One region of the Pseudoalteromonas sp. TAP-3C genome, then DNA from elsewhere that is predicted to be linked to it. Evidence: predicted binding sites of a transcription regulator. Region 1 holds the regulator's gene; each other region holds the start of a gene.

What was found. Region 1 encodes sigma-54, which starts transcription at its own class of promoters, with help from an activator protein. Its sites were predicted from a motif close to GTTGGCACGNNNNTNGNNT; they were not measured.
Region 2: fliE (flagellar hook-basal body complex protein FliE) is a predicted target of sigma-54. The motif match lies at 3,233-3,251, and genes of this name have one in related genera.
Region 3: flgJ (flagellar assembly peptidoglycan hydrolase FlgJ) is a predicted target of sigma-54. The motif match lies at 3,274-3,292, and genes of this name have one in related genera.
Region 4: AC6H44_RS15495 (EF-hand domain-containing protein) is a predicted target of sigma-54. The motif match lies at 4,112-4,130, and genes of this name have one in related genera.

Annotation. Positions count from the first base shown of each region.
Region 1 covers NZ_CM187618.1:285,509-291,033, reverse strand. The annotation lists gene kdsC (3-deoxy-manno-octulosonate-8-phosphatase KdsC) at 1-501, shown strand, start outside; gene lptC (LPS export ABC transporter periplasmic protein LptC) at 498-1,052, shown strand; gene lptA (lipopolysaccharide transport periplasmic protein LptA) at 1,042-1,581, shown strand; gene lptB (LPS export ABC transporter ATP-binding protein) at 1,578-2,303, shown strand; gene AC6H44_RS01320 (RNA polymerase factor sigma-54) at 2,372-3,868, shown strand; gene hpf (ribosome hibernation promoting factor) at 3,894-4,181, shown strand; gene ptsN (PTS IIA-like nitrogen regulatory protein PtsN) at 4,186-4,638, shown strand; gene rapZ (RNase adapter RapZ) at 4,657-5,499, shown strand; gene AC6H44_RS01300 (HPr family phosphocarrier protein) at 5,524-5,525, shown strand, end outside.
Region 2 covers NZ_CM187618.1:800,032-805,556, forward strand. The annotation lists gene ltrA (group II intron reverse transcriptase/maturase) at 1-225, shown strand, start outside; partial or broken gene AC6H44_RS03705 (DNA-3-methyladenine glycosylase I) at 308-484, opposite strand; gene AC6H44_RS03710 (sensor histidine kinase) at 615-1,724, shown strand; gene AC6H44_RS03715 (sigma-54-dependent transcriptional regulator) at 1,724-3,142, shown strand; gene fliE (flagellar hook-basal body complex protein FliE) at 3,291-3,623, shown strand; gene fliF (flagellar basal-body MS-ring/collar protein FliF) at 3,644-5,359, shown strand; gene fliG (flagellar motor switch protein FliG) at 5,352-5,525, shown strand, end outside.
Region 3 covers NZ_CM187618.1:771,375-776,899, reverse strand. The annotation lists gene flgL (flagellar hook-associated protein FlgL) at 1-227, opposite strand, end outside; gene flgK (flagellar hook-associated protein FlgK) at 230-2,239, opposite strand; gene flgJ (flagellar assembly peptidoglycan hydrolase FlgJ) at 2,241-3,236, opposite strand; gene AC6H44_RS03575 (flagellar basal body P-ring protein FlgI) at 3,478-4,572, opposite strand; gene flgH (flagellar basal body L-ring protein FlgH) at 4,585-5,268, opposite strand; gene flgG (flagellar basal-body rod protein FlgG) at 5,283-5,525, opposite strand, start outside.
Region 4 covers NZ_CM187618.1:3,314,504-3,320,028, forward strand. The annotation lists gene pepQ (Xaa-Pro dipeptidase) at 1-1,257, shown strand, start outside; gene AC6H44_RS15480 (YigZ family protein) at 1,355-1,969, shown strand; gene AC6H44_RS15485 (TrkH family potassium uptake protein) at 2,063-3,514, shown strand; gene AC6H44_RS15490 (hypothetical protein) at 3,546-3,683, shown strand; gene AC6H44_RS15495 (EF-hand domain-containing protein) at 4,213-4,425, shown strand; gene AC6H44_RS15500 (EF-hand domain-containing protein) at 4,489-4,704, shown strand; gene AC6H44_RS15505 (TonB-dependent siderophore receptor) at 4,766-5,525, opposite strand, start outside.

The DNA.
Region 1 (5,525 bases):
GCAAAAAAAGTAAAGCTGTTAATTTGTGATATTGACGGTGTGTTTTCTGATGGCCGTATTTACCTTGGCAACCAAGGGGAAGAGCTTAAAGCATTTAACACTAAAGATGGCTTTGGCATTAAAGCGCTTATTACTAGTGGGTTTGAAGTGGCGGTGATCACCGGTCGCCATTCACAAATAGTTCAGCAACGTATGAGTAGCCTAACTGTACAACATATATACCAAGGCCAAGAAGATAAACTTATAGCTTATCAACAACTAAAACAAAAATTAGCACTAAGCGATGAGCAAATTGCCTACATAGGTGATGATGGCCCTGATATGCCAGTAATGGAAAAAGTTGGGTTTGCAGTGGCCGTTAACGACGCCCACCCACTTATTAAGCGTTTATCACATTATATCACTCAGCAGCCGGGTGGTTTTGGTGCAGTAAGAGAGTTAACAGACCTACTTATGCTTGAAAACAACAAACCGCTTACCAGCCAAGGAAGCAGTTCATGAATGTAGCGCGCATTATACTGAGCGTTTTATTCATAAGCTGTATGGTTTGGCTCTGGTATCCTTACTTTATTCAAGTCGATATTATTACAAATGAGCAAACACAAGTTATTGCCAAGCCCGATTATACCGCCATTGAACTAAAACAAACGGCTTATAATAATCAAGGTAAAATAAGCCATAAAGTGACAGCGATAAAAATGGAGTTATACCAGCAACTCGGTTTTACTTTTTTTGAGCAACCTATATTTACCTTGTACAACGAGCGGCAAACTTGGCGTATTAATGCCGATGAAGCCACCCTCTATGACGATAAACTGCTGATTTTAGAAGGCAATGTAAAAGCTCAGAATTTAATAGATAACGCCATGATTGACTCTATCACTGCCGACAGCATCAATGTAGATATAAAACTGCTAACCATGCAGTCACAGCAGAGCGTTGTTATTACAGGACCTAATTTAAAAATCACGGGGAAAGGCCTTGAGGCCGATTTAAAAACCGAAGTGATTAAACTTATTAACCATACGCGAACCCTATATTATGACCAATAAACTACTTAAAATTTTAATTGTTCCTTCACTATTGATTGCTTTTCATAGCAATTCAGCCGACACGACTGCAGAGCCTGCCGCTAATCAAATCTCAATTAGTGCAGACAGGCAAGAAGGTCAGTTAAAAGAAAACGTTGGCATTTTTGAGAAAAATGTTGAAATTATACATGGCAATCGCCGTATCACCGCTGATCGCTTAGAAGTACATAAACGTGATGACTTAGGCGAAAACAAACAACTTTTAATTGCCACGGGCAGCCCTGCCTATTTTGAAGAAAAACAAGCGAATGGCAACATCATGAGCGCCAGCGCTAATGAAGTTCGTTACGATGTATCGCAGCGCTTTTTAACCTTAATAGGCGATGCCAGCATAGCTCAAGCAGGACAAAAAATAACGGCAAAAAGCATCACTTACGATATAAAGCAGCAGTTGATTAGCGCTGAAAAAGACGAGGATTCAACAGACCGTGTACATACTATTTTAGTGCCACTTGAAAGCAAAAAAGTAGGTGATAAAGGCCAACCATGAGCATATTAAAAGCAGAGCTATTAGCAAAAAGCTATAAAGGCCGTGAAGTGGTTAAAAACGTAGGGTTAGAGGTTGAAGCTGGCAGTATTGTGGGCTTATTAGGCCCTAATGGTGCAGGTAAAACCACCACTTTTTATATGATTGTCGGCCTTGTACCGAGCGACAAAGGTAAAATATCAATTGATGACAAAGACATTACGTTATTACCAATGCACAGCCGAGCGCGTTTAGGGATTGGTTATTTACCACAAGAGTCATCAATTTTTAGAAAGCTGACAGTTTATCAAAACTTAATGGCTATTTTAGAAACACGTAAAGAACTAAACAAGCAACAGCGCGAAGAGAGCTTAAATAATTTACTCGATGAATTTAGTATTCAGCATATTCGCGAAAGCCAAGGTATGGCTTTATCGGGTGGTGAGCGTCGACGCGTTGAAATTGCCCGCGCTTTAGCTGCAAACCCTAAATTTATTTTATTAGACGAACCCTTTGCTGGGGTCGATCCTATTTCTGTACTAGATATCAAAAAAATTATAGAACATCTTAAAAATAGGGGGATCGGGGTACTAATCACTGACCACAACGTCCGTGAAACACTTGATGTTTGTGAAAAGGCCTACATAGTTTCTCATGGGGAGTTAATTGCATCTGGCACACCCGAGTACGTATTAAACGATAAAACAGTACGCGATGTTTATTTGGGCGAGCAGTTCAGGCTGTAATAGTGTGTTATTCCACTAAGCATCTGCTAAGATTAATTATACTAATTTATAAGGATTGTTAGAGATAAATGAGGCAATCATTACAGCTGCGCATGGGCCAGCAACTTACAATGACCCCACAATTGCAACAAGCCATTCGCTTATTGCAGCTCAGTACATTGGATCTCCAGCAAGAAATACAAGAGACGCTCGACAGCAACCCTTTGCTTGAAGTAGAAGAACAAGACTATAGCGAAGATACGGCAGGTAAAAACGAACAAAAAGCGGATAACGATGATTTAACGCTAAGTGCTTCAGCTGACGATAAACCGAGCGAGTTTGAGCAAGATAGCGGCGAAGCCATGAGTAAAGACACCATTAGCGATGATATGGCAATGGATGTGACATGGGATGAATATATGAGCGCAGCGCCAGCGGCTTCATCTGGGCCTATGCCTGAAGACGAATCTATTTATCAAGGCTCCTCGACAGAAACACTGCACGAATATTTAATGTGGCAACTTCAACTTACGCCATTTAGCCCAACCGATGAGGCTATAGCGATTGCCATTGTTGAAGCGGTAGACGATTCAGGTATTTTAACCCTTAGCTGTGAAGAAATATTAGAGAGCTTTAATCAAGAAAGCAGCGATGAAGAAGTTGAACTGGATGAAATAGAAGCCGTGTTAAAACGCATTCAGCTGTTTGACCCTGTAGGTATTGCTGCGCGTAGTTTACAAGAATGTTTGTGTATTCAGCTAAATCAGTTTGACAAAAACACGCCTTTTTTAAATGAAACAAAAATGATTTTAACCAGTCATATTGATCTATTGGCAGCACGTGATTATCGCACGTTAATGAAAAAAACAAAGCTCAAAGAAGATGAGCTTAAAGAGATCATGAGGCTAATTCATACGCTCAACCCGAGACCGGCAGACACTATTGTTAGAGAAGAGTCTGAGTATGTTATCCCTGATGTATCGGTTAAAAAAATTAAAGGGCGTTGGGTGGTTGAGTTAAATCCAGATAGCATGCCTAAGATCAGAGTAAACAGCCAATATGCGGCTATGTCGCGTACGGTTAAATCAAGTGGTGATAGCCAGTTTATTCGCTCGCACTTACAAGAAGCAAAATGGTTTATAAAAAGCTTAGAAAGTAGAAACGACACGCTACTTAAAGTGACTAACTGCATTGTTCAACAACAACAGGCTTTTTTTGAGCATGGTCCTGAGGCAATGAAGCCTATGGTACTTAATGATGTTGCTGAAATGGTAGAAATGCATGAGTCGACCATATCGCGAGTAACCACACAAAAATATATGCACACACCACGCGGTATTTTTGAACTTAAATATTTTTTCTCAAGCCATGTAAGCACAGAAAATGGCGGAGAATGTTCGTCTACAGCAATACGCGCATTAATTAAAAAGTTAATCGCTGCAGAAAACTCAGCCAAACCATTGAGTGATAGTAAGATTGCAGATATATTGGCTGAGCAAGGAATTAAAGTAGCGAGGAGAACCATTGCAAAATATCGCGAATCTCTCGCTATTCCCCCGTCGAATCAACGCAAAAGCTTGATTTAAGGCGTACAACAAAGAGGAAATGTTTATGCAACTTAACTTAACTGGTCGTCATGTAGATATTACCGACTCGCTCAGAGACTATGTAAGCAGTAAATTTGCTAAGCTACAAAGGCACACTGACCACATAACCAATGTGCATGTTATTCTCGATGTAGAAAAACTAAACCAAAAAGCTGAAGCAACCGTTCATGTTAGTGGTGCTGAAATTTTTGCCTCTACCGAGCACCAAGATATGTATGCCGCTATAGACTCGCTGATTGACAAGCTAGATCGTCAAGTAATTAAACACAAAGAGAAACTTGCTCGACACTAACACTATGAAACTAAGCTCACTTATCTGTCAGGACTGCAGTAAAGCTGCGGTCCTTTTTAATAGTAAAAAAAGAATTTTAGAATTTATCAGTGAATTGGCCCACAATAAACTGCCCTATCTAACACAACAAGATATTCTTAATGCATTAACTGCTAGAGAAAAATTAGGCAGTACAGGGATAGGTAAAGGCATTGCAATTCCTCATGGGCGTATGAGTGGAGTACAAGAGCCACTAGCCTTGGTTTTAGTAAACGAAACGGCCATTAACTTTGATGCGATAGATAACCGACCTGTGGATATTTTTGTCGCTCTCATTGTGCCAGACGGTGATAATCAACAGCATTTAAAAACGTTAGCGACTATTGCTGATAAGCTCAGCAACAAGGCGTTTTGCAAGCAGTTACGCAGTGCAAAATCCGATAATGAGTTGTATCAGATAATTGTAAGTGAATCGTAGTAACAATAAAGGTGATAAATGGAGTTAATAATTATAAGCGGTCGCTCAGGTTCTGGTAAATCTGTTGCGCTGCGCGTGGTTGAAGACTTAGGTTATTATTGCGTAGACAATATTCCTTTAAACTTATTGCCAGCATTAGTGCGTAGTGTTTCAGACAGCTACAATAAAATTGCTGTGAGTGTAGATGTGCGTAATCTCCCTAAAGAGCAGCAGCAATTTAATGAAATTATTGAATATTTACCTGGTTTCACTAAACCCACGGTCTTTTATTTAGACAGTGACGATAAAACATTAATAAAACGGTTTTCAGAAACAAGGCGTCTTCATCCTCTATCTATCGATTCATTGCCACTTGATTTAGCTATAAAAAAAGAAAAACAATTGCTCGATGTATTACTCAATCACGCCAACTACATCATTGATACCACAGATTTAAGTGTGCATCAGCTTGCTGAATCGATTCGTGAAAAAATACTCGGAAAAAAAGATAAACAACTCATTATTACTTTTGAATCATTTGGCTTTAAACATGGCATCCCCAAAGAAGCAGACTACGTATTTGATGCTCGTTTTTTACCAAACCCACATTGGGAACCCGAACTTAAACCGCTTACAGGGCTTGATCAACCAGTAAAAGACTACCTAGCCAGTCACAGCATAGTGCAAAAGTTTACTTGGCAAATTCAAACCTTTGTGCAAACTTGGCTGCCTCATTTGGAGCGAAATAATCGCAGCTATTTAACGATTGCTATAGGCTGTACTGGGGGTCAACATCGCTCTGTTTATTTAGCGCAAACTATCGGTGAGAGCTTCGCTACGAGCCACCCTAACGTAAAAATTCGCCACCGAGAACAAGAATAAAATTCACTCAAACGAGAATAAGTAAT
Region 2 (5,525 bases), 510 kb from region 1:
GCCATTCAGTTAAGGTTGTGGAAAAATCCAGCGAGATTGCATAAACGACTAAAACAATTAGGGAAAAAGCCGCCATTTAAGTTTATAAAAATGAACTCATGGCGAAACTCCCTAAGTCCATTATCGAGTGTAGCAATGCCAAACCAATGGTTTGAAGAGCTAGGTTTATATTCAATGGAAAAAGTAAGTACAGGATGGCTTGCTCAATCGGCGTTTAGTAAATAAGCCGAAGGGATAGAGGAATACAGGAGCCGTATACGAGGCCCGTACGTACGGTTCTGTGAGAGGGATGAGGCAAAAGCCTCACCCTACTCGATAATATGGTGTACCAGCTTAATCCTGCTTGAGCCGACTCTAAGGTTAAAAACTCAAAAAGCGGCTGATCGTCATACACAGGCACGCCCCATTCATGGTCATGGTAATCAACATAGTCTGGTTTTGAGGTATCGAGCCATGGGCAGCGATTGTTAGTCTCTTTATTCATGCTTATTCCTTAGCGCGTCATTTTTACGTCACGTATTAAAGTCTACTTAAGTTTTTGAATATATTGTTAAATATTTTTGGTACATATTGTGCATTAACCATTATAACAAGATTATTTTAGAGAGTTGATTATGGTCCTTGCAAGTGTGCTAAAACACCCGTTTATTTCTGCTAACCAGTATAACCCATGTTTACTGCAAGAGGAGTATGTTGGTGAGTTGAGTGATTTGCGTCAGCAAGCAAGTTGGCTCTCTCATTTAGTGGATACTATGCCTGCGGGCGTGATTGTACTTGACGGTAAAGGGATGATCGCCAAAGCCAATCAAATCGCCATTGACATGCTCGGTGAGCCCCTTGAAGGTGAAAAATGGTTTAATGTTATTCAGCGCTCATTTCGTCCTCATCAAGATGATGGTCATGAAGTGTCTTTAAAAGATGGGCGCTTAATTAAACTCGATATAACCGCACTTGCGCCAGAGCCCGGGCAACTTATATTAATGACCGATTTGACCGAAACACGGCGCTTACAAAAACGCGTCGCGCATATGCAGCGTTTAAGTGCGTTAGGTAAAATGGTGGCCTCTTTGGCCCATCAAGTACGCACACCGTTATCAGCAGCTATGTTGTATGCCGCTAATTTAGGCTCTAAGCGGTTGCCTGAAGCCTCTCGTGGTAATTTTCACACTAAGTTGATGTCACGCTTAAAAGATTTAGAAACCCAAGTAAACGATATGCTGCTATTTGCCAAAAGTGGTGATCAGCAAGTTGTTGAGCATGTGTCGATGCAGCAGTTACTCAGTGAGGTTAAAACGGGTGCAGATGCCATGGTCGCACTCAATGAAAGCCAGTTAAATGTGAGCTTGCCTGAGCCCGACATTGAAATTATGGGTAATAAAACAGCATTGGCAAGCGCTATTCAAAACCTCATTCATAACAGTATTCAAGTCATAGGCTGTGGTGCACAGGTGCACTTAAGTGCTTTACGCGATAAGCAAAACCCTGATTATGTTCGCATTAGTGTCAGTGACAACGGCCCAGGGATTGATATAACAAAAATTGAAAAAATATTTGAACCCTTTTATACCACTAAAAGCCAAGGTACAGGCTTAGGGCTTGCCGTTGTCAGTTCAGTGGCCAGTGCACATCAAGGACGTGTTGAAGCAAATAACAACCCAGAGGGGGGAGCAATTTTTAATGTGTTGCTGCCCATTAGTGTCACATCTAAATTAGGGGAGTCATAATGAGTAACACTATTTTAGTTGTTGAAGATGATGCCGGGCTTCGTGAAGCGTTAATTGATACCTTAGAAATGTCTGGTATAGCCTGCGTGGCGGCCAATAGTGCAGAGCAAGCTATGTTACTATTGAAAAAAGAGGTATTTTCACTGGTGGTTAGTGATGTGCAAATGGGCGCAATGAGTGGCTTAGATTTATTGCGTAGTATTAAATTAAATCACCCTGATTTACCTGTATTGATGATGACGGCCTATGCCACGATTGATGATGCGGTAGAGGCCATGCGCCTAGGTGCGATTGATTATATGGCTAAGCCATTTGCCCCAGAAGTATTATTAAATATGGTGAGCCGTTACTTGCCTGAAAAGGAAAAAGAAACAGACGGTCCCATTGTAGCCGATCCCAGCAGTATCCAGTTATTAGAGCTTGCAGCTAAAGTCGCTCGCTCAGACGCCAGTGTGATGGTGCTAGGGCCAAGTGGTTCTGGTAAAGAGGTATTGGCGCGTTATATTCATGATAAGTCAAAACGTTGTAACGAACCATTTGTGGCAATTAATTGCGCTGCAATCCCTGAAAACATGCTTGAAGCCACCTTATTTGGTTATGAGAAGGGCGCGTTTACCGGTGCGATACAAGCGTGCCCAGGTAAATTTGAACAAGCGCAAGGCGGCACTATTTTACTTGATGAAATTACCGAAATGGATTTAGGCCTGCAAGCCAAATTGCTACGGGTTTTACAAGAGCGTGAAGTTGAGCGACTAGGCGGGCGTAAAACAATATCGCTTGATGTGCGGGTATTAGCGACTAGTAACCGAGAATTAAAAGAGGCGGTTGCTGATAATCAGTTCCGTGAAGATTTATATTACCGGCTCAATGTTTTTCCACTGTTATGGCGACCACTGTGTGAACGCCCGGGCGATATTATTGTGCTGGCTAAGCACTTGATTGAGCGCCATTTAACTAAAAGCAAAGAGCCAATGGCGTATTTAGACAGTAGCGCCGAGCAAAAATTACTGAGCCATAGTTGGCCTGGTAATGTCCGAGAACTAGATAATGTGATTCAACGCGCTTTAATTTTACGTAGTGGCAATAGCATTGATGAGCATGCCATTTTTATTGAAAATTTGGCAGCGACTCAATTTGTGGCAGAAACGAAAGCCGCAGAGCCTATAAAAAACAATGAAATTAACGCCTATTATGATGAAAAAGTAGCCTCTGATGAGCAAAAAAATGACTTACTCGCTATTGATACCGGTAGTTATAAAGATGAGCTTAAAGATAAAGAGCATCGCATTATTTTAGACACGTTGGCGCGTTGCCAAGGAAAACGCAAAGAGGTGGCCGAAACCTTAGGTATCAGCCCACGTACTTTACGTTACAAATTAGCGCAAATGCGCGATTTAGGTATTTCCCTCCCTGCATAATCTCATCAGCCCTAAGTGTTAAATTTAGGGCTGTCAAAACTCTGACCCCGTTATTTTTATATTAAATCATTGTTTTAAAGCGCTTTTATTTTTGGCATGCTTTGTGCTTTATTCTATTTAAGAGTTTACTGCATTATCAGAGACAATTATGAAAATTCAAAACAATGCTTTATTTCAAGAAATGCAATCTATGGCTGCAGAGGCCACACGTAGTAACCAGGTTAATAATTTTGCCACGCAAGTTCAATCGACTTCTACGGCGCAGTTTGGTGACATGCTCAGTAATGCGCTCAATACTGTGCATGAGTTACAGCAAGACACCGGGCAAAAAGTAAAAGCGGTTGAAATGGGCGACAGAAGTGTATCGCTCGCTGAGGCAATGATTGCTTCGCAAAAGTCGTCTGTAGCATTTGAAGCTACAGTACAGGTTCGTAATAAGCTTGTTGAATCTTATAAAGAAATTATGAACATGCCTGTTTAACTAGGTAGTGGAGAATTATTGTGGCGCAATCTAATCAATCTACAGATCTGGCACTTGCTGATGACACCATGGAGCAAGGTGATAATGATGATCAACAAGAGCAAAAATCAGGCTATTTCAGTGCCCTTGGTGGTGTTGATGTGTTACGTCAAATTACTCTAGTTGTTGCACTGGGAATTTGTTTAGCCATTGCTATTTTCGTTATTATTTGGGCTCGCCAACCAGATATGCGCCCTTTAGGCAAAATGCAAACGCAAGAATTAATAGAAACGCTCGATTTTTTAGATGCACAAAAAATTGACTACCAACTTGATGGTGATGTGGTGTCGGTAGATGAAACTCAGTATCAAAATATTAAGTTATTGATGGCCCGCGAAGGTTTAGAGCAAGGTCCCACATCAGGTAGTGACATTATTATGCAAGACATGGGATTTGGAGTAAGCCAACGATTAGAGCGTGAACGTCTTAAACACGGCCGCGAGCAACAACTTGCTCGCACTATAGAAGAACTAAATAATGTTAATCGCGCCAGAGTATTGCTCGCTATTCCAAAAGAAAATGTTTTTGCTCGTCGAGAGAAAAAACCCTCTGCAACTGTGGTACTCACCCTTAGACGTGGCCGTTCATTAGACAGTGAAGAAGTAGATTCTGTGGTTGATATGATAGCCTCAGCAGTGCAAGGACTTGAGCCTTCACGCGTAACCGTAACCGATCAAAATGGTCGCTTATTAAATTCAGGTTCGCAAACATCTTTGGCCGCGCGCTCTCGAAAAGAGTACGATTTAGAGCGTAAACGCGAACTTGAATACCTAGAAAAAATCGACAGTATCTTAATTCCAGTGGTTGGTTTAGGTAATTACACTGCACAAGTTGATTTAAGTATGGACTTTAGCGCGGTTGAAGAAACACAAAGGCGGTATAACCCAGATTTACCGGCAATAAGAAGTGAAACCACATTTGAAGAAAATAACATAGGCGGATTAGCGGTCGGTATTCCAGGGGCACTGACTAATCAGCCGCCTGTTAATGCAGATATTCCTGAAGATGCGATGGAGGGCGGGGCAGGAACGGCGACTCCACCAAGTCGTACTCATAAAGAGGCAACCCGCAACTATGAACTTGATACCACTATTTCGCATACGCGTCAGCAAACAGGGGTGATCCGCAGAATAAGCGTCTCCGTTGCTGTTGATTACTTACCGACAGTGGGTGAAAACGGTGAAACAACCATGACTCCGCGTTCGGTTGAAGCCTTGTCAAATATTCGTCGCCTGTTACAAGCTGGGGTAGGCTTTGATATGCAACGCGGTGATGCACTTGAAGTGGTCACGGTGCCATTTGTGCGTGAAGACTCAGCGCTTGATTTTGCAATCCCACTATGGGAGCAAGATTGGTTTATGAAAATGCTGCGTTTAGTATTAGGTGCACTGGTTATTATTGTGTTGATTATGGCAGTAGTAAGACCTATGCTTAAACGCCTAATTTACCCAGATAATACGCTTGATGAATACGATGAGGATTCTCTCAGCTCAGGTGTTGATATTGGCGATAGTACCTTAGATATGCTAAACAATGATTTTGATTCTGCTTCTATTGGCTTCTCCAGCGATGGTAAACTACAGTTACCAGATTTACATGGCGACGAAGATTTATTAAGAGCGGTTCGCGCCCTGGTAGCTAATGAACCAGAACTATCATCACAAGTAGTCAAAGCGTGGTTAACAGAAGATGACTGATCAAGAACAAAAAAAATTACCTCAAGCATTTGATGTTGATAAGCTCGATGGTGTCGATAAAGCAGCAATATTATTATTGAGCTTATCTGAAGAAGATGCAGCGCAAATTCTTAAACATTTAGAGCCAAAGCAAGTGCAAAAAGTGGGGATGGCTATGGCGGCGATT
Region 3 (5,525 bases), 490 kb from region 1:
TGCGTTGCTAAGCGGCCATTCAATTGCTTGATATTTTTAGTCAGTTGTTCGTTTATTTCTATTTTGTTGGTATACAGCATCCCTTGCGATACAGAAGCAGGGCTTTCTGACGCAGTTAAATATTTTTTACCTGTATTAACACGCTCTAACGCACCAGCAACCCCTTGCTGATTTTCTAGCATTTTATTAATACTGCTTTGATACATTAAGTTATTTGATAAACGCATAATTACCTCGCTGCACTAATTAAAGTGTCAAAAATAGCGCGCGCTGCAGACAATACCTGTGCAGATGCGGCATACGATTGCTGAAAACGCAGCAAGTTAGCCGCCTCTTCATCTAAATTCACCCCTGATAACGATTCATACCAAGCTTCTGATTGTTGCGCTAATGCATCAAATGCAGCCCCATTGGTTTTTGCCTGACCTGTCACCGCGCCAATATCGGTAACAAGCCCTGCATAGGATTGATTAAATGTTTTATGGTTATTGGCTGAGGTGCCAGCTACAACATTTTGACGGACAAGTTCATCATTTTGTAAATTGGCCAATTTTTGCCCATTGCGGTTATCATCAAAACCGCCCTCATTAAATTCTAGTTTGAAGGTATCGCCGGTTGCTGGTACACCTGCAATATTAAAATCAAAGCCGTAGCCATCGTAAGGGGCGCCTGCTTGGGCTAAAATATTATTAGCAGGAGGAGTTACCGTAAATGTGGTTGTACCGCTGCCATCGGTAAGTTGATATTCGTTAGCATTGGCGGTTTTAACAATATTAATGGCCCCATTTGCAAGCCCTAAAGGAGCAGTGGTAAAGCTACCTGTGGTCACATCATTTACATCACCGGGTGAAATATTAGCTGTCCCCGTATTATCAAGGCCATTGGCTGTTCTTATCGGGGATGCTAATGCAATATCTTCGCCTCGACCTGTAGTGAGTGATATGTTGCCCGCAGCACCACTATTAAGCTTTACCTGAAATTGGTCGCCTGCATTACCTGCCCCCGTAACACTTATTTGTAAGCCAAATGATTCACCACTGGTGATTGCTGCCGAGTCAATAATGCCACTGGGTGGAATAATTGCCAAAGAAGGCGTACCTAGAGGCTCGCCTTTATTATCAATTGGCTGAATACTCACTTCGTCAGGGTTACCCGTGTAAGTGATCACAAAATCGCTCGCAGGTAATTCACTTCCCATACCCGCCTCAACGGTGGCCGTTATTGAAGCCGCACCAGTATTTGCTTGATAAGCATAACCATTGACAGAAGGAATAGTAAAAAGGTCTTTGCCTAACTCACCGTTAGCATCCATTCCCAGGCGATTTTGCTGATTAAATGAATCGGCAAGTGCAATCCCCATTTGGCCTATTTGATTTTGTGTTGGTATTAAAATGTCATCTCTAAACGCCAGTAAACCACCAATTTTACCTTTGAGTTTACTTGCGTCTATTTCTACTGGTATAGCTTGGCCACCGTCTATATCAAGGCGAAGTTCTTTAAAATTGGCATCAGGGTCGCCACTAATCGAAAATAAATTAAACGAGCCATTTTGCATAACAACGGCTTCACCTGTGCCCATAAACACTTGTTTTTCACCATTTGGGCCATCGAGTGTTTCAATATCTATCAACTTTGATAAGTCGCGAATTGCCTTATCTCGTTCGTTATAAGCAGAGCTGGCATCAGCTTCATTTTTAGTGCCATCAACACCCGAAATTTGCTGATTAAGTGTATTAATACTTTTTATGAGTGTATTAGCTTCTTCTGAAAAAATTTCTAATTGCTCATTAACCACGGCTTTTTGCTCAGAAACTATGCCTGCCAGTCTGTCCATTTGATCAATTAAATTTTGTGCATCGCTCATTACTAACGAGCGAGCCACTGATGATGAGGGCTGGTTTAGCGCTTCTTGTACATTGTTAAACATTGAGTTAATACTGGTTGATAAACTATTGGACTCTTCAGAAAAAAGTTTATCGACCCGGTTTGCTTCGCTAACAAATTGATCAAAAAAACTTTTATTTGAGGTATCTCGATTTAATTGCTTTTGTGCAAACTCATTTAATAACCGATATGTTTGGCCGCGTCCCACTTGGTTATCAATCATAGTAGTAAATTCAGTGCGCTCACGCACATACCCTTCGGTATTAACATTTGCGATGTTTTTACTTGTCGTTTGCAAAAGCTCAGAGTTTGCTCTGATCCCTGAACCCGCAATGTTTAATAAATTAAACGACATATTACTCTACTCCTTGGCGAATAACGCCTGAGACGATATTCTTTAATTCGTTACTATTAAGCACTCTTTTTATTTTTTCAGCATAATTTGGATCGGTCGCATAACCTGCTTGCTGTAAAGAGTCTAAAAATTTATCTGGCTTTGCGGTGTTGTTTAGTGCTTCTTGATAGCGTGGGTTTTGCGATAAAAAATCGACAAAGTCATTTACACTGTCTTTAATCGAATCATACGCTCTAAAGCTCGCTTGTTTTTTAATCGCAGCGCCTTGTTCAAACTCAAGTGTTAATTTACTGGCTTTTTCGCCATCCCAACGGTTATCGGCTTTAATATTAAATAAATTATTGGAGCTATTACCATCGCCTTTATTAATAATGTGTTTACCCCAACCGGTTTCTAGTGCCGCTTGGGCAACCATAACCGCTGGATTTAAACCAATTTTTTTAGCCGCCGTTTTTGCGTGCTCCCACACTGTACTTACAAACTGCTGCGCATTTTCAAACGCTGCAGGAGATGCGTTTTGCTCGGCTTGCTCAGTTGAAGCAGCTAACGACGCTTTTTTAGTGGCCTTTTGATATTCTTGATGAGGTAAAGCACTCCCCGCACGTTGATCACTAAAAAAATCGGAGGTGGTGCGCAACACAGAACTCGGCATAAAGTTTTTTCCATCAGGCGATAATTGCTGCACAATTAAATCGGCAAGCCCTAAAGAGCCATTTGATGAAAGCTCTGTGGCAAGCTGTTGATCGTGCATGTCTTCAAAAAACTTAACACTACTGGAATTAAACGGGCTTTCTTTATCTTCAAACGCTTCATTGGCTTTACGCATACTTTTAAGCAGCATTTGAGTAAAAATAGCTTCAAATTGTGCCGCCGCTTTTTTTAAAGCCGCTTTAGAAGCATCAGTTGATGCATCACCACTTTTTAGTGCATCCTGACGCAACGTATTAAGGTTGCTTAAATCAAAAAAGTTTTGTTTATCTAGATGATTTGTTTCCATCAGCTTTTTGACACAATAATTAATAATGTATAAAGCTTTGCAAAAATTGAGCCAAGCGAAGTGAAAGGTTCTAGGTTCTAGGTTCTAGGTTCTAGGCAGAAATTCAGCCAAGTACAGTGAAAGACGCGAGGTAAACTCGCTGCTACTTATTGTGTAGGGTTATATTGCTGTGGTAGCAGCGGCTTTATGCCGCGTCTTTTTTAGGTTAACTGTTAAAGACCCTAAATAGGGTCTTATAAAGCTAAATTACGACAAGCTGACCGTTTATGGCGCCGGCTTCTTTGAGTGCTTCTAAAATTGCCATTAAATCACCAGGAGCAGCGCCTACTTCGTTTATGGCTCGCACTAAATCGTCAAGGGTTACACCAGGGTTAAATACAAACGCTTTTGAATTTTCTCTGTCTACATCAATAATGGTTTGGTTGGTAACTACCGTTTCACCCTCTGCCAGCGCATTTGGCTGATCAACATTTTGTTGCTCGGCAATACTCACTGTTAAACTACCGTGCGTAATTGCGGCTGGTTGTAGCCGTACATTTTTGCCAATAACAATCGTGCCTGTACGCGAGTTCACGATAATTTTTGCTGAAGTATCGCCGGGGGTAAACTCTAAATTTTCAAGGGTTGATAAATAAGAAACGCGCTGCGAGGCGTCACGCGGTGCAATAACTCGAACCGATGCCGCATCAAGTGCTTGCGCGCTGTTAGGGCCAATTAAATCGTTAATGGTTTTTTCTAAGCGCTTGGCAGTGGTAAAGTCTGGGCGGTTTAAATTAAAGGTTATGTAATCATTTTGCATAAACGGGCTTTTTACTGCACGTTCAACAGTGGCGCCATTAGGTATACGCCCTACGGTTGGGGTATTAATAACCACGCGACTGCCATCAAGGCCTTCAGCCCCTAAGCCACCTACAATTAGACTGCCTTGGGCAATGGCGTAAACATTGCCATCAACCCCCTTTAAAAATGTTTGTAATAATGTCCCGCCACGTAAGCTGCCTGCGCTACCAATAGATGAAACGGTAATATCAATGGTTTGTCCTGGTTTTCTAAATGCGGGTAATTCTGCATTTACGGCAACCGCGGCAACATTCTTAATTTTTGGTTTTAAACTCGCAGGTAACGTAATGCCAAAACTATTTAGCATGCCTTTAAAGCTTTGCTCAGTAAAGCGACTTTGCTCACCGGTACCAGGTAAACCCACCACCAGGCCATAGCCAACTAACTGGTTCGAGCGTACCCCCTCAACCATAGACACATCTTTAATTCGCTCAGCACTGGCAGTAAACTGCCACCCCAGTAGCACAGTAAAACAAAAAACTTTAAAACCATTCATAGTGAATGTCCTCTAAAAGGGAAATAATGAGCTACTAAAGAAACGCGTTAACCACCCAGCACTTTGTGCTTCTTGGGTTTGACCTTTACCTGAATATTGAATGCGCGCATTAGCAATACGGTTTGACTGTACGGTATTATCGGCATTTACATCTTGTGGGCGCACTAATCCTTCTAAACGAATAAACTCTTCGCCCGTATTCAGCGTTAACCATTTTTCGCCACGAATAACTAAGTTACCATTGGGTAATACCCGCATCACATTCACCGAAATATCACCCACTAAACTATTGGATTGATTTGATTTTGCATCCCCTTTAAATGATGAATCGCTACTAATACCAAATTGTAAGCTGTTACCTTTAAAGTTTACCGGTAAACCACCTAAACCAATAACAGGGTCTAAACTGGCATCCGTTTCTTTGTCGGTTTCTGTTTTAGCCGCTTTTGTTGCTTGGGTCGACTCTTGCAATTTTACCGTGATAATATCGCCTGTACGTAGTGCTTTTTTATCTGCATATAAATCATTGGATGACAAGGTACTAAATAACGAACCCGTTGCCACTATGGGCTCCATATTAGGCTCAGGATACATAGGCGCATAATAAGGGTCGTCTTGGACTACTTCATTATTTTGTGTGGATACACAACCGCTTAACAACAAGCTCCCTACAACAAATAACATAATATTACGCATACAACCCCCACTTACTATAACTGTTGATTGATGTAACTCATCATTTCATCAACGGCTGAAATCACCTTTGAGTTCATCTCATAAACGCGTTGGGTTTCAATTAAATTAACCAATTCTTCGGTTACATTCACATTAGAGGTTTCAAGTGCTCCTTGAACTATCGAGCCTAATCCTTCAACCCCTGGATTACCTTGCACTGGCGCGCCACTTACCGCTGTTTCGGTATATAAATTTTGCCCTATCGGCTCAAGGCCTGA
Region 4 (5,525 bases), 380 kb from region 1:
TGTGAACAAGAAGGGTTAGAAGGATTAGTCATTCATTCAGGCCAAGCTAAGCGCCAATTTTTAGATGATATGTATTACCCGTTTAAAGTTAACCCTCATTTTAAAGCATGGTTACCGGTTATAGATAATCCGCATTGCTGGATTGTGGTTAACGGCAGTGATAAACCAAAGCTTATTTTTTACCGACCAATTGATTTTTGGCACAAAGTACCTGATGAACCAAGAGATTTTTGGGCTGAATACTTTGATATTGAATTATTATTACAACCTGATCAGGTTGAAAAGCTACTTCCTTACGATAAAGCTAAATTTGCCTACATTGGTGAATACCTCGAAGTAGCACAAGCGCTTGGTTTTAATATTATGAACCCTGAGCCGGTACTTAACTACATTCATTACCACCGTGCTTATAAAACCCAGTATGAACTTGAGTGCTTACGTAATGCTAACCTTATTGCGGTTGATGGCCACAAAGCCGCGCGTGATACGTTTTTTAATGGTGGTAGCGAGTTCGATATTCAGCAAGCTTACTTAATGGCAACGCGTCAAAGCGAAAATGAAATGCCTTATGGTAATATTGTGGCACTTAACGAAAACTGCGCTATTTTGCACTACACCCATTTTGAGCCAAAAGCACCGCAAGCACATAATTCGTTTTTAATTGATGCGGGCGCTAATTTTAATGGTTACGCTGCTGATATTACCCGTACCTACGACTTTAAAAAGCAAGGTGAGTTTGCTGATTTAGTTAACGCTATGACAGCCCATCAAATTGAGTTAGGAAAAAGCTTAAAACCGGGTGTACTGTATGGCGATCTGCATATTGATTGTCATAACCGTATTGCTCAGCTATTAAGTGATTTTGATATTGTTAAGCTACCTGCTGCTGAAATTGTTGAGCGTCAAATCACCTCAACTTTCTTCCCTCATGGGTTAGGGCATCACTTAGGTGCACAGGTTCACGATGTGGGTGGCTTTATGCGTGACGAAACAGGCGCGCATCAAGCGCCACCAGAAGGCCATCCATTTTTACGTTGCACTCGCTTAATTGAGAAAAACCAAGTATTTACTATTGAGCCAGGTTTGTACTTTATTGACTCTTTATTGGGCGATTTAGCACAAACAGACAATAAGCAGTTTATTAATTGGGAAAAAGTCGAAGCGTTTAAACCATTTGGCGGCATTCGTATCGAGGATAATATTATTGTTCACGAAGATAGCCTAGAAAATATGACGCGTAATTTATTACTCGACTAAATCCTTATAAAGACGAGTTAACCAATACGCGCTAAAATAAACGCATATAAAGGGGCCTTTTGGCCCCATTTTTTTAATTAAAGCCTAAGTAAGCGCTATGTCTGAATATAAATACCCAGCCGAAGCTGTGTTTCATCAAGAAGAAATTAAAAAAAGTACCTTTATTGTGCATATAGGTCACACGCCCGATTTAAACTCAGCAAAAGCGTTTATTAAAAATATTGAAGAAAAATACAGTGATGCACGCCACAATTGCTGGGCACATGTTGCAGGTAACCCAGGCGGTAGCCATGTTTATGGTTTTTCTGACGATGGCGAACCAAATGGCACGGCAGGTAAACCTATGCTCAATGTGTTAGTGGGCTCAGGCTTAGGTGAAGTGACCGCCGTGGTAACACGTTATTTTGGTGGGATAAAACTTGGTACAGGCGGGCTGGTGCGCGCCTATGGTGGTTCGCTTAACAATGCCTTAGCAAAATTACAAACTATGGTAAAAGTGCCAAGTGTTGAGCTGGTAGGTTTTAGTGAATACAACATGCAAGGCGTAATAGAGCAGCATTTAAAAACCAACTTTCAGGTACTTAATATTGACAAGCAGTTTACTGCAAATATCGAGTGGATTATTACCATCGATAGTCGCCAGGTGCAGCAAGCAATCAAAGATATTTTTGATTTAAGTCACGGCGCAGTTGAGTTAATAATCAAACAGTAATAATCTTACACTCATCCCGTTTAGTGGGTAAAGGTTAAATTTCGAGTCATAAAGTAGTTACTTTAATTTACTAATAAAAAAGCGATACGCTCAATGCAATTTCGTACCATCATAAAAATTCTTGGCCAACTGGTCGCGCTATTTAGTATTACCATGGTGCCACCAGCACTCGTGTCTTTAATTTATAAAGATGGTGGAGGGGTGCCGTTTGTTTTGGCCTTTATATTTAGCGTTATTATTGGCTTAATGGCTTATTACCCTAATAGGCATGAAAATGGCGACCTAAAAGCGCGCGAAGGCTTTTTAATTGTGGTTTTATTTTGGCTGGTACTAGGGGCGTTTGCGTCGTTACCGCTGATCTTTTTACAAGAACCCAACCTCTCTTTAGCCGATGCCGTATTTGAAGCCTTTTCTGGCTTAACCACCACCGGGGCTACTGTGCTTACTGGCATTGAGTACTTGCCTAAATCGGTATTGTTTTATCGCCAGCAATTACAGTGGTTTGGTGGGATGGGGATCATTGTATTAGCGGTAGCAATCCTACCAATGCTTGGCGTAGGTGGCATGCAGTTGTACCGAGCTGAAATTCCGGGCCCCGTAAAAGACTCTAAAATGACCCCACGTATAGCCGATACTGCAAAGCACCTTTGGTATATTTACGTATCTATCACCCTTGCTTGTACTTTGGCGTATTGGAGCGCTGGTATGAACTGGTTTGATGCAATTTGTCATGCTTTTTCTACGGTGGCTATTGGTGGTTTTTCAACATATGACGCGTCTATAGGGCATTTTGATAGCCCTGTAATTAACTTTATTTGTGTGTTCTTTTTAATTATCGCCGCCATTAACTTTTCACTGCATTATGCGGCTGTAGCGAGTCGTAATATTAGTGTCTACATTCGCGATCCTGAATTTAAAGTGTTCCTATGTATTCAGCTCGCGCTGGTGGTAATTTGCTTTACCGTTTTATCGTCTCATGATGTTTATGCCAATGGCGATGAAACCCTCGATCAGGCATTGTTTCAAGCGGTATCTATAAGCAGTACCGCAGGATTTGCCACAGATAACTTTTCTGCTTGGCCGTTGTTTTTACCTATTTTACTTATTTTTTCGAGCTTTATTGGTGGCTGTGCGGGTTCAACCGGCGGTGGTATGAAAGTAGTACGGGTGTTTTTGCTTTACCTGCAAGGGGTGCGAGAGCTAAATCGCTTAGTCCATCCTCGAGCTATATATTCAATAAAGCTCGGGCGTAAAGCTTTACCCGACAAAGTAGTTGAAGCGGTGTGGGGCTTTTTTTCTGCTTATGCGCTAGTCTTTATTATTATTATGTTAGCGTTAATGGGCACCGGATTAGACAATATAACAGCATTCTCAGCAACAGCTGCCTGTTTAAATAATTTGGGTCCAGGTTTGGGTGATGTCGCTTCTCATTATGGTGCTATTACCGATGCTGCAAAATGGATATTAACCGTAGCAATGGTATTTGGCCGTTTAGAAATATTTACCTTACTCGTGTTATTTACTCCAACATTTTGGCGTGGATAACGTTATAAAGGATATTTCGTTAACGGGTGTTATGTTTGATATTAAAACAACCCAACAGCTCGATAATATTAAAGGTATGCGTTGCATTGTCGTTTTTGATGAAAATACAAAGCATGAAGAGCAAATGAAAACGCTGATGGGCGAGCATTTTATTGACCCTAGCGCTTGAAGTTGAAATAGTTTAGGGCCCGTTATTTTTCCAAGTTGAATATATTACAATCCTAAAAGGTCGATAAGCCCTGACATTTTCGCTCTTTTGCAACAAATAGCGGTGTTGTGTTGTTATTTTTAAAAGTCTTTTTTAATTTATTTTATAAATCAATTAAAAACAGTGGGTTAAAGCTGTTTTTTTATTCTAATTTTTTGTTTATAACAAAATTAAACTCAATTCCTCCTCCTTTTTGTTTATTTAATCCTCTTTTTTAGCGGTTGCTCACCGACTGTGTGGTGTTTTCCTTAAACTCAACCCTATGATTTTTATTGTTTTAATTTTATTGCCTGTTCTGCTGTTGCTAAAAAGCAACAAAATAGCGAATAAAATAACGCTATTCAAAGCCAGCTCTACATTAAGTTATTGAAAGTTAAAGTCTTTTAATTGTTGGCATCGAAGTTGTAATAGTCAGGCTGTATTGAACGAAACGTGATTTAAAGTAAAACACTTAATCGCACAAAACATAAACTTTGAAGGAAGATTGATTATGAAAAGCATTAATAAAACGTTAGCACTTATCGCATTGGCTTCTTCATCAGCCGCGTTTGCAGCGAGCGACTTTGACACGCTTGATATTGATGGTAACGGCGCTATTAGCCAAAGCGAAGCCGCTGTAAACGCTGATTTAACTGCCGCATTTACTGAGCTTGATACTGATGGTAATGGTGAGCTTTCTAAAGCTGAATTTGCAAACTTTTAATTTTTGATTTTTTCGTTTTACAGGAAGTTCAGAAAAGGATTTCCCTCTTATAGGAGACTTATTATGAAAGCATTAAACACAACACTTGCGATTTTAGTATTAGCGTCATCATCAGCGGCTTACGCAGCAGTAGACTTTGCCTCTTTTGATAGTAATGGCGATGGTGTAATTAGCCAGCAGGAAGCAGCCGCAAACAAACAACTAATGAACATTTTTGATGATTTAGATACCGATGGAAATGGTGAACTTTCTAAAGAAGAGTTTGCAAGAGTACAATAAGTATTAACCCATCATACTCCACTAAAGCCGCTTAATAGTCAGCGGCTTTTTTTTATTTGTTCTATAGATCATATTTAAGTTGAAGAGAGAAACTTCTTGGCTTGCCATAACGATATTGGTTATAGAACCCTATTTGACTGTAATAATGCTTATCAAATAAGTTATCGATATTTAGGCTAACTGATAATTGCTCATTCATTTGATAATTTGCCATTAGGCTTGCAATGCCATAGCTGGGCTGGTTCACTTCAACGGGACCATAAATAGGGTTTTTAACTTCATCATAACTACTGCTTTGCCAGCGATAGCCTCCGCCAACTTTTAAAGTATTGAATACACCTGCCAGTTGATAGCTAGTAAAAAGTTTAAATTGATCTTTTGGGTTTGTGGTATTTAACACCGTGTTATCAGGCTTTTCGCCTTTACTATGGGTATAGCCAAAATAAGCGTTCCAGTGATCGGTTAATTTCCCATTGATTTCTAGCTCGTAGCCTTTAGTTAATGTGCCGTCAACGGGTTGGTAGATAGCCTGAAGTGTTTCAGCAATAGTGTCTCCTGTGTATTCGCCTATATTATCTTGATAAATTTTAAATCCTGAGACTGAAATGTCTAAACGTTCATCAAGTACAGATGCTTTTATACCAAGCTCATAGTTTTTGCCCTTAATGGGATCTAAATAGTTACCGCGTTTATCAACGCGACTTTGTGGTGTAAAAATATCAGTGTAATTAGCATACAAAGCCCAGCTCTGTGTTAGTTCGTAAGTCGCTCCAAAGTAATTAGTTAGTTCATCACTAATTTTATAATCATGCATGCTACCA